Linked DNA regions of Lacibacter sediminis. The protein of the gene in region 1 interacts with the protein of each later gene in a pairwise test. Links are inferred from orthologs where the notes say so. Each region holds a gene or a part of one and is shown on either strand. Other genes may lie near its edges.

Region 1 (5,161 bases):
ATAAAAAAATAGATCTGTATCTTTACTTGTCGCTTGGAGCGACTTGATTCTTGGCCGTTTACGATGCTTCCCCTTTAACGATTGCCTGCCATATACTTTTTAAGCCCGAATCCGAAACAAAAGTAAACCTGTTGTTTTTGTACATCAAATCAAATAACGGGTCTTTTTATGACGTCAAAGTCGGGGAAAGACAGTGAAACACAGGCAGGACAAGGGTTTCAGGAAAAAAAAATATTATGGCCAACAGGTTTTCAGATACATTATTTCAATTAGTTCACTCCCTCGAAAAAGCCGAGAAACGGCATTTTAAACTCTACATCAAGCGTAGTTCCTCAAAAGAAGATCTTAAGATCATCCAGCTTTTTGATGCTTTAGACAAAATGCAGGAGTACGACGAACATGTTCTACTCCGCAAACTCACCGATAACAGCAAAACAAAACTCGCCAACCTTAAAACACATTTGTATAAAGAATTACTGGCCAGTTTACGTTTGTTAAAAACAGGTGAGAATGTTGATCTGCAGTTGAGTGAGCACTTAGATAATGCCCGACTTCTCTATAACAAAGGATTAAAACAACAAAGCTTACGCATTATTGAAAAAGCAAAAGAGCTCGCACGTGCTAATCAAAAGTTCAATACGCTTGTACAGTTGATCTCTCTCGAAAAGAAAATTGAAACATTACATATCACCCGCAGCTCTACTGATAAAACAGAGTTGATGGCAGAAGAGGCATTCCAGATCAGCAGTCATATTGATCGTGTAACACGTTTATCAAATCTTGCACTTCTGCTATATCGTTGGTATGTATTGAACGGTCATGCACGTAATGAAGAAGACGAAATAGATATAAAGACTTTTTTCAAAAGTTATCTGCCAAAAGATCTTTCGCTTATCAATGGTTTTTATGAAGAGCTATACCTCTACCAGAGTTATTGCTGGTATGCTTTCATTCGCCAGGATTTTTTAATGTACTATCGTTATGCAGAGAAATGGGTGAACCTGTACAGGGCAGAACCTCATTTGAAAAACATTGAAACGGGTCATTACATCAAAGGAATGCAGGCATTGCTTAATGCGCATTTTGATCTGCGTAACTTCAAAAAGTTTGAAGAGACATTAAAAGAGTTTGAAGAATACGAGAAAACACCTGAAGCACAGTTGCATGATAATTTCCGGACACATACTTCTATTTATATCAACAGTTCAAGAGTCAACGGTCATTTGATGAAGGGCACATTCAAAGAAGGTTTAAAACTGGTGCCGCTTATTGAAGAAAAGCTTAGTGAGTATTCATTATTTGTTGATCAGCACCGAATACTTGTATTCAATTATAAAATTGCATCGTTGTATTTCGGCAATGGCAATTACGAAAAAGCAATTGACTATCTCCACCGTATCATCAACGGACCAATGGACATGCGCATCGATCTGCAGTGTTATTCCCGTTTGATGCATTTGCTGAGTCATTATGAATTGGGTAACTATGAAATTCTTGATTCCCTTAGTAAATCGGTTCACCGTTTTATGGAAAAGATGAAAAATTTGACAACTGTTGAAGAAGCGGTGTTCAAATTCTTAAAGACCAGCTTTACACAATCGCCTGATAAAATTAAAAAGGCGTTGGAAAAATTATTGCAGGATATCAAGCACCTTGAAAAGAACCGTTTCCAGACAAGATCATTCGCTTATCTCGATATTATTTCCTGGGCCGAAAGTAAAGTGTATAACAAAACCATGGAACAGGTGGTGAACGGGAAGTACAAAGCCAGCGAACGCAGGTAAGAATATAGCCGGTGACCCACCTAAAGCCAAACGGTGACCCACCGAAAATCAAATCTTTATCAATCGCTCTACTGCCTGTTGCAGTGTTTTGTTTTGTTTACTGAAACAAAAGCGTACCACTTTATCATCTTTATGATTATGATAAAATGCTGAAAGTGGAATGGTAGCAACTCCTGCTTCTTTGGATAATCGTATGGCGAGATCTTTATCTGATTCATCACTGATGCGACCATAACTGGCACAAACAAAATAACTGCCGCTTGTATTCAGCAGATCAAACTTTGTTTGTTTCATCAGCTCAATAAAATAATCACGCTTTTGTTGCATGAATCGTGGCAGCGATAAGTAAGCATCTTTATTCTTTAAGTATTCTGCCAATGCAACCTGCGCAGGCGTAAAACAACTGAAGCAATTGAACTGGTGTACTTTTCTGAATTCCTTGGTGAAAGCGGCAGGGGCAATACAGTAACCCAGCTTCCACCCTGTGCAGTGATAAGTTTTACCAAAAGAAAAATTCACAAAACTGCGTGCAAATAAGTCCGGATGTTTCAACATACTCTCATGTGGAAGACCATCATAGATCAAATGCTCATACACTTCATCGCTTACAATAAAAATATCGGTACCGGCAACAGTGTTTTTTAATTCAGCGATATCATTTTGATCCAACACACTTCCTGTTGGATTATGCGGTGAGTTGATGAGGATTGCTTTTGTCTTTATTGTGATAGACGCACGCACCAAGTCCCAATCAATTTTATAATCAGGATAAGTTAATGGAAGCGGAACTGCTTTTGCTCCGTTGATCTCGATGTTTGGAATATAACTATCGTAAGCTGGTTCAAACAAAATCACTTCATCACCCGGTTGAAGAATGGTCGTTAACGATGAGTAGATCGCATATGTTCCACCAGGAGTTATGGTGATCTCAGTATCTGGGTTCACTTTTGTTTTATAAAGAAACTCTACTTTTTCTGCCAGACTTTCCCGCAAACCTATCAGGCCCGGCATTGGCGCATATTGATTGTGTCCGTTCTTCATTGCTTCCGCAACTTTCGCTGTTAACTCTTCACTCATGGGGTAATCAGGAAACCCTTGTCCGAGATTCACAGCTTTGTATTCCGTTGCCAATGCGCTCATCACGGTGAAAATGGTCGTGCCTACATTAGGGAGTTTGCTTTTGATCTGCATACCCACAAAGTAAAGAAGAGGAATTGTTTCTGCAGCACTCTTTTTTCTGCCGATAACTTACAGCTGTTAAACAGTTAATTACTTATCTTCCTTTTACTAAACTATTTTAACGATGAATGCACGCCGAAAGTTTCTGCAACAAACAACCTTGCTGGCAGCAGGTGGTTTGATCTTACCCGCATTTGAATCCAATGCATTTTCCATTTTCAACCAACGCACTTCGCCTTCCGACCAGGTAAACATTGCTGCTATTGGTATTAAAGGAATGGGCTGGAGTAACGTAATGGCTGCGTTGAAAATTCCGGGAGTAAATCTTGTTGCAGTATGTGATGTTGATAAATCTGTTATCGATAAACGGCTCGACGAGCTAAGCAAAAAAAATGTAAATACATCCAACATAAAAAAATACGGTGATTACAAGAAGCTGCTTGAGCAGAAAGATGTGGATGCAGTCATCATCGGTACACCCGATCATTGGCATGCACTCATGATGATTCATGCATGCGAAGCCGGTAAAGATGTGTATGTAGAAAAGCCGGTTGGTAATTCCATTGTTGAATGTACCAGAATGGTGGCCGCACAAAAGCGTTACAACAAAATTGTACAGGCGGGGCAATGGCAACGCAGTCAACAGCATTTTAAAGATGCAGTTGATTTTGTACATAGCGGACAATTAGGAAATATCCGTACTGCTAAAGTTTGGTGCTACCAGGGATGGATGAAACCCGGCCCGGTTGTTCCTGATTCTGCACCGCCTGAAGGAGTGGATTATAAACAATGGCTTGGACCTGCCAAAATAAGACCGTTTAACAGCAGCCGCTTTCATTTTAATTTCAGATGGTTTTGGGATTATGCCGGAGGATTGATGACTGACTGGGGCGTGCATCTGTTAGATTATGCATTGATTGGTATGAAAGCCGATTTGCCTATCAGTATTGCGGGGCTTGGTGGAAAATTTGCTTACCCTGATCTGTATGAAGAAACACCTGATACGTTAACTACACTGTATGAGTTTGACAAATTCAACATGGTGTGGGATTCTGCAATGGGTATTGATAATGGTTCTTATGGAAGAGATCATGGCATTGCGTTTATTGGCAATAACGGTACCCTTATTTTAAATCGAGGTGGTTGGGAGGTAATCGAAGAACGTCAAAGCAAAAGTAAAGTGATCATGCCTTTGCAAAAATCTGCAGATAACGGGCTTGATAAACATTGGGTAAATTTTATCGCTGCTGTAAAATCACGCAAGGCAGAAGATCTACATTGTTCTATACAGGCAGGAGCACATGTGGCCACTGTTGCACAAATGGGAAATATTTCTTTCAGAAGCGGAAAGAAATTATTGTGGAATAAAGCCAAAGGAACGTTTACTGATGAAGCGATTAATCAACAATATCTGTTAAGCAAATACCACAACGGTTACGAACTTCCGAAGGTTTAATGTTTATTTCTTTTTCTTATTCACTAATTCATAAGAATGATCGATCCATTCACGAATGAGTTTTGATGGAACAGTTCCATCAACCACAATCGTGTTCCAGTGCTTCTTGTTCATATGCCAGCCGGGCAACACACAACTATATTGTTCCCTCAATTCGATGGCCAGGTCAGGATCGCATTTTACATTGAAGCGGAGTTCTTCTGTATCAAGTGGTAATAACAGGAAGGCTTTGTCGTTCACTTTGAACACGACCACATCCGGACCAAAGGGAAGTGTTTCTTCGGCATTGGGTTTAGACAGGCAGTAGTCACGAATGGTTTCAATATTCATATGCTGATCTTAGAAAAGTTGCTGCAACGAAATTATTTCTTTTGTTGTCAACCTAATATGAAACATCCTTTTCTTATCATCCTTGCTTCGCTCAGCCTGTTTGTTTCCTGCAAAAAGAAATCGGAACTAGGCTATCAATGTAAAACAGACCTTATTTGCCCGGCAGTAGTTTGTGTAGCCTACTGGAGTAACCTTCACTTTACCATTACTGATAAAGCAACAGGCAGAGATCTGTTGTTTGGTTCAAACCCAACGCTTACTGCAGCTGATATTAAATTGTACAGAAAACAAAATTCGCCTTATACCGAAGTGCCTGTGCTGGTTGACAATAACAAAAAGCGTTTGTTCACTTTGCAGGCAAGCGATACCATGGCACTGCAAATTAAGAATGAAGCTCTGCAATATTTGTTGG
Region 2 (6,293 bases), 3.0 Mb from region 1 along the record:
TAACATCAGCATGCATAGGACATACATAAGTTTTTGCCACTTCTGTTTTTGTTTTCTCTTTTGATTTCACCAGGTCCATTCCGCATTTGCTGCACTTGCCGGGTTTGTCACTTGTAACTTCAGGATGCATGGGGCAGCTGTAAGTTTTCATGACCTCGGTTTTCATTTGTTCTTTTTTCGACATGTTCAGGTCCATACCGCATTTACTGCATTTGCCGGGCTTGTCGCTTGTAACATCTGCATGCATGGGACAGCTGTACGTTTTTGTTACATCTTTCTTCATCTGTTCTTTTTTAGAAAGCTCCAGTTTCATGCCGCAAACCGGACAGTTGCCTGGTTTTTTTGCAGCAACAGAATCATGCATTGGGCAGGTGTATAATGTAGGGTGAGGCCCTTTATCTTTCTTGCCTGCTTTTTCCTGGGCAACTATGTTTACAGAAACGATGGTAAATACTGCCATCAACAGTAATTGAAACGTTTTCATGTTGTTGTTTTTTAAAGTGAAGAATAGAAGCGGTATATATGCAAATACCAATAGCCCGGCAACATGATTGCCCGGCTTATACAAACGAAAAGAATTAAATACGGAATGTGCAGTTGCGGATATAAGCAGCTAATTGCGGACTTCGTGGAGGTGCGTTGCTTAGAGGGAATTGTTCTGTTACAGAAGGAATGACAACGAGGTTGTAAACAGGATGCGATACAGGTATAGCTGTTGCTAATGAAAGTGTAAGTTCAAATGCGGCTGCAGTTTTCTGATCTTTTTCAATTTTTAATTGCTTTTGTTCATCTTTACAGCAGCCGTTCTTGCCCTTACCATCTTTTTCCATCCCGCAATTGTTGCAGGTGTTCTTCTCATCATTGTGGCCAATACTCCAGTCCACCAGTTTATCCATGCAATAATGCATTTGCAACGTGGCTCCGCTGGAGGTGCTGATGTAGAGAAAAGATAATATGGCTACTACGAGCTTTTTCATCTGAAATGCTAAATTACCAACATTTCTTGCGAATCGGTATGAAAATGTACTGACAATAGTCAGTTGGCTTGAATTTTAGAGTTTACTTGTATTAATTTTTACACTGATTATGCATGCACGACAGTTACATTCAATTCGGGTTTATCCAGCAGGAATGCGGCCATCTCATCATTCATTTCAAAGCCTTTCTCTACCGTGTACATGCCCACTTTCCAGTTATCCTTTGGCTCGTATAAATTGAATTTCAGATTGCTCTTGCCGGGATTTTTCTTTACGTTCTTCTCCATAAAGCTTACCATCTCTTCGGTGAGGAAACGTGGTTCAATATCAACAATGAGTTGTTTGGTCATGGTACGTTTTACTGTTTCAAGCAACAGCACCTGGTTGATCTTGAATTCAAAGTCATCGTCTTTGTTCCAGCGTGTTTTAAATACACCTGTCACAAACACAACTGCACCGGGAGTGAAATGATCTTTGAACTTGACGAAGTCTTCACCAAATAAGGCGAACTCTGTATTGCCGGTGTAATCTTCAATCATACAAATGCCAAACTGCTTTCCTGTTTTGGTTACACGTTGGTTATGTGAAGTAACGAGGCCAGCTAAACGAAATGTCTGGAATGGATTTGCATGTAACAGAATGGCTTCTTTAAATTCATTAAAATCACTAAGCGGTGTGATCTTGTAATGTTGCATTTCAAATTTGAAATGATCTAATGGATGTCCGCTGATAAAAATGCCCGTGATCTCTTTTTCATGATCCAGTTTTTCTGTTAATGTCCACTCTTCACAGTTTACAATTTTTGGTGTAGGAATTTCCATCATCATACTTTCACCAAACAAGGTGTTGGTATTGCTTTGCACATTCGCCTGGAAACGGTTGCCGAAGTTGATGATACGTTCCAATGTGTTTACTGTATCACCCGGCATCACATGAAAGTATTGTGCACGATGATATTCTTTGAAGCAATCGAATGCGCCGCCGTACACCAGACTCTCCAGTGATTTTTTATTAACCGTACGTTGGTTGACACGCTTGATAAAATCAAACACATCTTTATATGGTCCTTTCTTTTCACGTTCTTCAATAATACTGTCAATGGCTGCTTCGCCTACGCCTTTTAATCCACCTAATCCAAAACGGATCTCACCGGCTTTGTTCACTGCAAAACCATTTTGTGATTCATTGATATCAGGGCCAAGTACTTTAATGCCCATGCGTTTACACTCTTCCATAAAGAAGGTGATCTTTTCAATGGCACCGGCGTTGTTCAACACCGCACTCATGTATTCGCCGGGATAGTGTGCTTTTAAATAAGCTGTTTGATAAGCTACAAACGCATAACAGGTAGAATGCGATTTATTGAAAGCGTATTGTGCAAACGCTTCCCAATCGGTCCATATTTTTTCCAGTTTATCTGCTGGATGCCCTTTTGCAGTAGCACCATCAATAAACTGTTTTTTCATTTTATCCAGTACTGCTTTTTGCTTTTTACCCATTGCTTTACGCAGTACGTCGGCATCACCTTTACTAAAGCCACCTAATTTTTGTGCAAGCAACATCACCTGTTCCTGGTAGACAGTAATACCATAAGTTTCATTAAGGTATTCTTCCATTTCAGCAAGATCATAGCTGATCGCTTCCTTTCCATGTTTACGATCAATAAAGTTGGGGATGTAGGCAATAGGGCCGGGACGATACAAGGCATTCATCGCAATCAAATCACCAAACTGATCGGGCTTTAACTCACGCAGGTACTTTTGCATACCCACACTTTCAAACTGGAACGTACCAATGGTAGAGCCATGTTGATACAGTTCAAATGTTTTCGTATCATCCAATGGAATATTGTCGATTTCTATTTCTACTCCATGATTTTGTTTGATGAGCTGCAAGGCATTTTTCAAAATGCTCAATGTTTTCAAACCAAGAAAGTCCATCTTGATAACACCTGCATCTTCAATTACACTTCCTTCAATTTGTGTTAACCAGAGTTCAGATTCTTTCGAAGTACAAACAGGGATTAAATCTGTGAGATCTCTTGGTGCAATGATGATACCTGCTGCGTGAATACCTGTGTTTCGAACAGACCCTTCTAAAATTTCTGCTTCATGCAAAATTCTCGAAGGCAAATCATCGCCGGCATAAACCTGCCTGATCTTTTTCACCATTTCCAACTCATCAGGACCAAAGGCTTCCTTCTCTGCTAAACTTTTTTCGCCGGTGAACGGTGCATGTAACACTCTCTTCAACGAAACACCTGGACGTTCGGGAACCAGCTTCGATAAAGCACGGCTCTCAGCCAATGGCAGATCCATTACACGGGCAACATCGGCAATACTACTCTTCGCTGCCATGGTGCCATAAGTGATGATCTGCGCCACCTGCGCTTTACCATATTTATCAACGACGTAATCAATTACTTTTTGTCTTCCTTCGTCATCAAAGTCCGTATCAATATCCGGCATTGATTTACGATCAGGATTCAAGAAACGCTCAAACAGTAGATTGTATTTAATAGGGTCGATGTTCGTGATGCCGATACAATAAGCCACCACACTTCCTGCAGCTGAACCACGACCAGGCCCAACAAACACACCCATATCACGACCGGCTTTAATGAAATCACTAACGATCAAAAAGTAACCGGCAAAGCCCATTGTTTTAATGGTGAACAATTCAAAGTCTATACGTTCTCTTGTGGTTTCTTCTATTTCATGATAACGTTCTTTTGCACCGATATAAGTAAGATGTTTCAGAAACTCCCATTGATTCAGGTTGGCATCATCATGCACCTGGAATTCTTTTGGAATAGGGAAGGCCGGAAGCAGAATATCTTTCTTCAGATTAAGTACTTCGATCTTATCAACGATCTCATTGGTATTGTCGATGGCTTCGGGCACATCTTCAAATACCTTTTTCATTTCTGCAGTAGTCTTGAAATAAAATTGATCATTGGGAAACGCAAAGCGTTTGTTCTTCACATTCACATCATCATCAGAAAATTCACGCAGGGCAGGAGTGCTTTGTTTTTCGCCGGTGTTGATACACAACAAAATATCATGCGCATTGAAATCGGTTTGATCCACATAATGCGAATCGTTACTTGCAATAACTTTTACATCATACTTCTTTGCAAACTTCAACAGCACCGCATTCACTTTATCCTGCTCGGTCATGCCGTGGCGCTGTATTTCTACATAATAATCTTTCTGGAAAATATTCAGCCACCACTTGAATTCGTTCTCTGCATCTTCTTCACTTTTATTCAGGATCATTTGTGGCACCATGGCACCAAGACAACAGGTGGTTGCAATTAATCCTTCGTGGTATTTATGAATGAGTTCTTTATCAATACGTGGATACTTGCTGTACATGCCTTCTATAAAACCAAGCGATGTAAGTTTTACAAGATTTTTATAGCCCTGTTCATTCTTAGCCAGCAATACCTGGTGATAACGATGATCCCGCTGTTCTTTGCTGAAGGTTTTTATATGCCTGTTTTCGGTTAAATAAAATTCGCAACCAACAACGGGTTTTACTTTCAAAGAACCATCTTCATTTTTATGCTTGTAAGCTTCGGCCACAAACTGGAAGGCTCCAAACATATTACCATGATCGGTGATGGCCAACGCCGGCATACCATCAGTAATGGCTTTATTGTATAATGAACCGATGGAAGCGGCTCCATCGAGCAGAGAATATTGCGTGTGAACGTGTAAATGGGAAAATTTAGTCATAGTCAGGCGTCAAATTTCGTTGTTCTCAATCGAAAAAAAGCGAATAAGAAATCCACAAAATGAACGTTTTAGATAAAACAACGGGTGAAAATTTGTCAGCAATCCCTCAATAGCTATCTTTAACGGATAGACGATTTGGCTCGTTTCTTGATGAAAAGGGGCTGCGTCGCTACTTTTGCGCCGTTGGATAAATTCAATACCATGATTAGACATTTGCTTACATATCTGTCTGCCATATTACTGCTCACCAGTTGCAGTACGGTAAAGAATGCGTTTCAGCCGAAACAGTCTTCAACCGCATCCGCAACAGTTGAAGAAAAAAATGAAGTGCGACCTGAATACAAACGTGTACGCACAAGTTCTTCTACATCAACTCCGCAATCAAGTATTTTTCAAACAAAGGATGTTGCTTCTTACAGCTCATCACTCGAATTATTTTCGCTCTCACAGTTCAAATATGCCATCCGTTTAGATGTGCCGGTTGAAACAATCCAGAACAAATCATTATACGAGTTGATCGATAACTGGTGGGGTACGCCTTACCGTTTAGGCGGCACTACACAGAAAGGGATCGACTGTTCTGCTTTTGTACAAACATTGATGATGGGTGTTTTTGCTATGCAGTTACCACGCACGGCCCGTGAACAGAAAGAGATGGCTTCGTGGATACCAATGGATGATCTGAAGGAAGGTGATCTGATATTCTTCAATACACGTGGTGGTGTGTCGCATGTAGGCGTGTACCTGCATAACAATAAGTTTGTGCATGCATCCACATCGGGTGGGGTTATGATCAGCGATCTGAATGAAACCTACTGGAGCCGGAAGTTGCTGGGAGCAGGGCGGGTATTACAAAATAGTTCACCCAAACCATAAACATTATCTTTGTAACGAACCTGGCTTCAACTTGACTTGAAGCCTTTTTTATTTGAACAAATAGATATTCCATATTTAAATACAGGTTGATGAAATTTCACAGACTGTTGGAAATATGGCATACCTCGCCCAGATTTAATATATGTTGACGAAACGCATTATTCCCTGTTTAGATATTAAAGATGGCCGCACGGTAAAGGGCACCAACTTTGTTGACCTGCGTGATGCCGGCGATCCTGTTGAACTGGGTGCCTTGTACGCCCAACAGGGTGCAGATGAACTGGTGTTTCTTGATATCACCGCTACAGTTGAGAAACGCAAAACCTTAAGCGAATTGGTAAAGCGTATTGCACGTCATGTGAACATCCCATTTACAGTTGGCGGTGGCATCAGCACTGTGGAAGATATGAGCGTACTGCTCAATTCCGGTGCTGATAAAGTGAGTGTAAATACAGCGGCTTTTAAAAATCCTCAACTCATCAATGATATTGCATTGGCTGCAGGCAGTCAATGTTGTGTACTGGCAATCGATACCAAGAAAGAGGAAGACGGCGAATGGTATGTGTACCTGAATGGTGGCAGAACCAAAACCGAGATGAAATGTATTGATTGGGCCAGGCAGGGTGTTGATCTGGGTGCAGGTGAAATTCTGCTCACCAGTATGAACAACGATGGCACCAAGCAGGGTTTTGCATTGGAT

The links. Proteins that work in one complex are often made in the same cells at the same time.
Region 2: the proteins of H4075_RS21515 (region 1) and dnaE interact in binary tests that used the Escherichia coli proteins (3 or more experiments, as listed by UniProt). The link is inferred for Lacibacter sediminis from one-to-one orthologs.

What each region holds. Positions count from the first base shown.
Region 1 is NZ_CP060007.1:5,105,579-5,110,739, forward strand. Bases 905-3,828 are described here. They hold H4075_RS21515 (methionine aminotransferase), read right to left. Parts: upstream 2,976-3,828; coding sequence 1,833-2,975; downstream 905-1,832. Other genes in these bases: H4075_RS21510 (hypothetical protein), read left to right, coding at 905-1,784; H4075_RS21520 (Gfo/Idh/MocA family protein), read left to right, coding at 3,088-3,828. Outside these bases: more of H4075_RS21510, read left to right, coding at 237-904; more of H4075_RS21520, read left to right, coding at 3,829-4,419; H4075_RS21525 (MmcQ/YjbR family DNA-binding protein), read right to left, coding at 4,423-4,749; H4075_RS21530 (hypothetical protein), read left to right, coding at 4,807-5,161. UniProt on the Escherichia coli protein: Shows aminotransferase activity with methionine and histidine as substrates, and to a lesser extent also with phenylalanine.
Region 2 is NZ_CP060007.1:2,117,577-2,123,869, forward strand. Bases 885-5,047 are described here. They hold dnaE (DNA polymerase III subunit alpha), read right to left. Parts: upstream 4,718-5,047; coding sequence 1,085-4,717; downstream 885-1,084. Other genes in these bases: H4075_RS09035 (HYC_CC_PP family protein), read right to left, coding at 885-977; H4075_RS09045 (C40 family peptidase), read left to right, coding at 4,919-5,047. In the rest of the region: H4075_RS21675 (heavy metal-binding domain-containing protein), read right to left, coding at 1-484; more of H4075_RS09035, read right to left, coding at 579-884; more of H4075_RS09045, read left to right, coding at 5,048-5,593; imidazole glycerol phosphate synthase subunit HisF, read left to right, coding at 5,736-6,293. UniProt on the Escherichia coli protein: DNA polymerase III is a complex, multichain enzyme responsible for most of the replicative synthesis in bacteria. This DNA polymerase also exhibits 3' to 5' exonuclease activity. The alpha chain is the DNA polymerase catalytic subunit.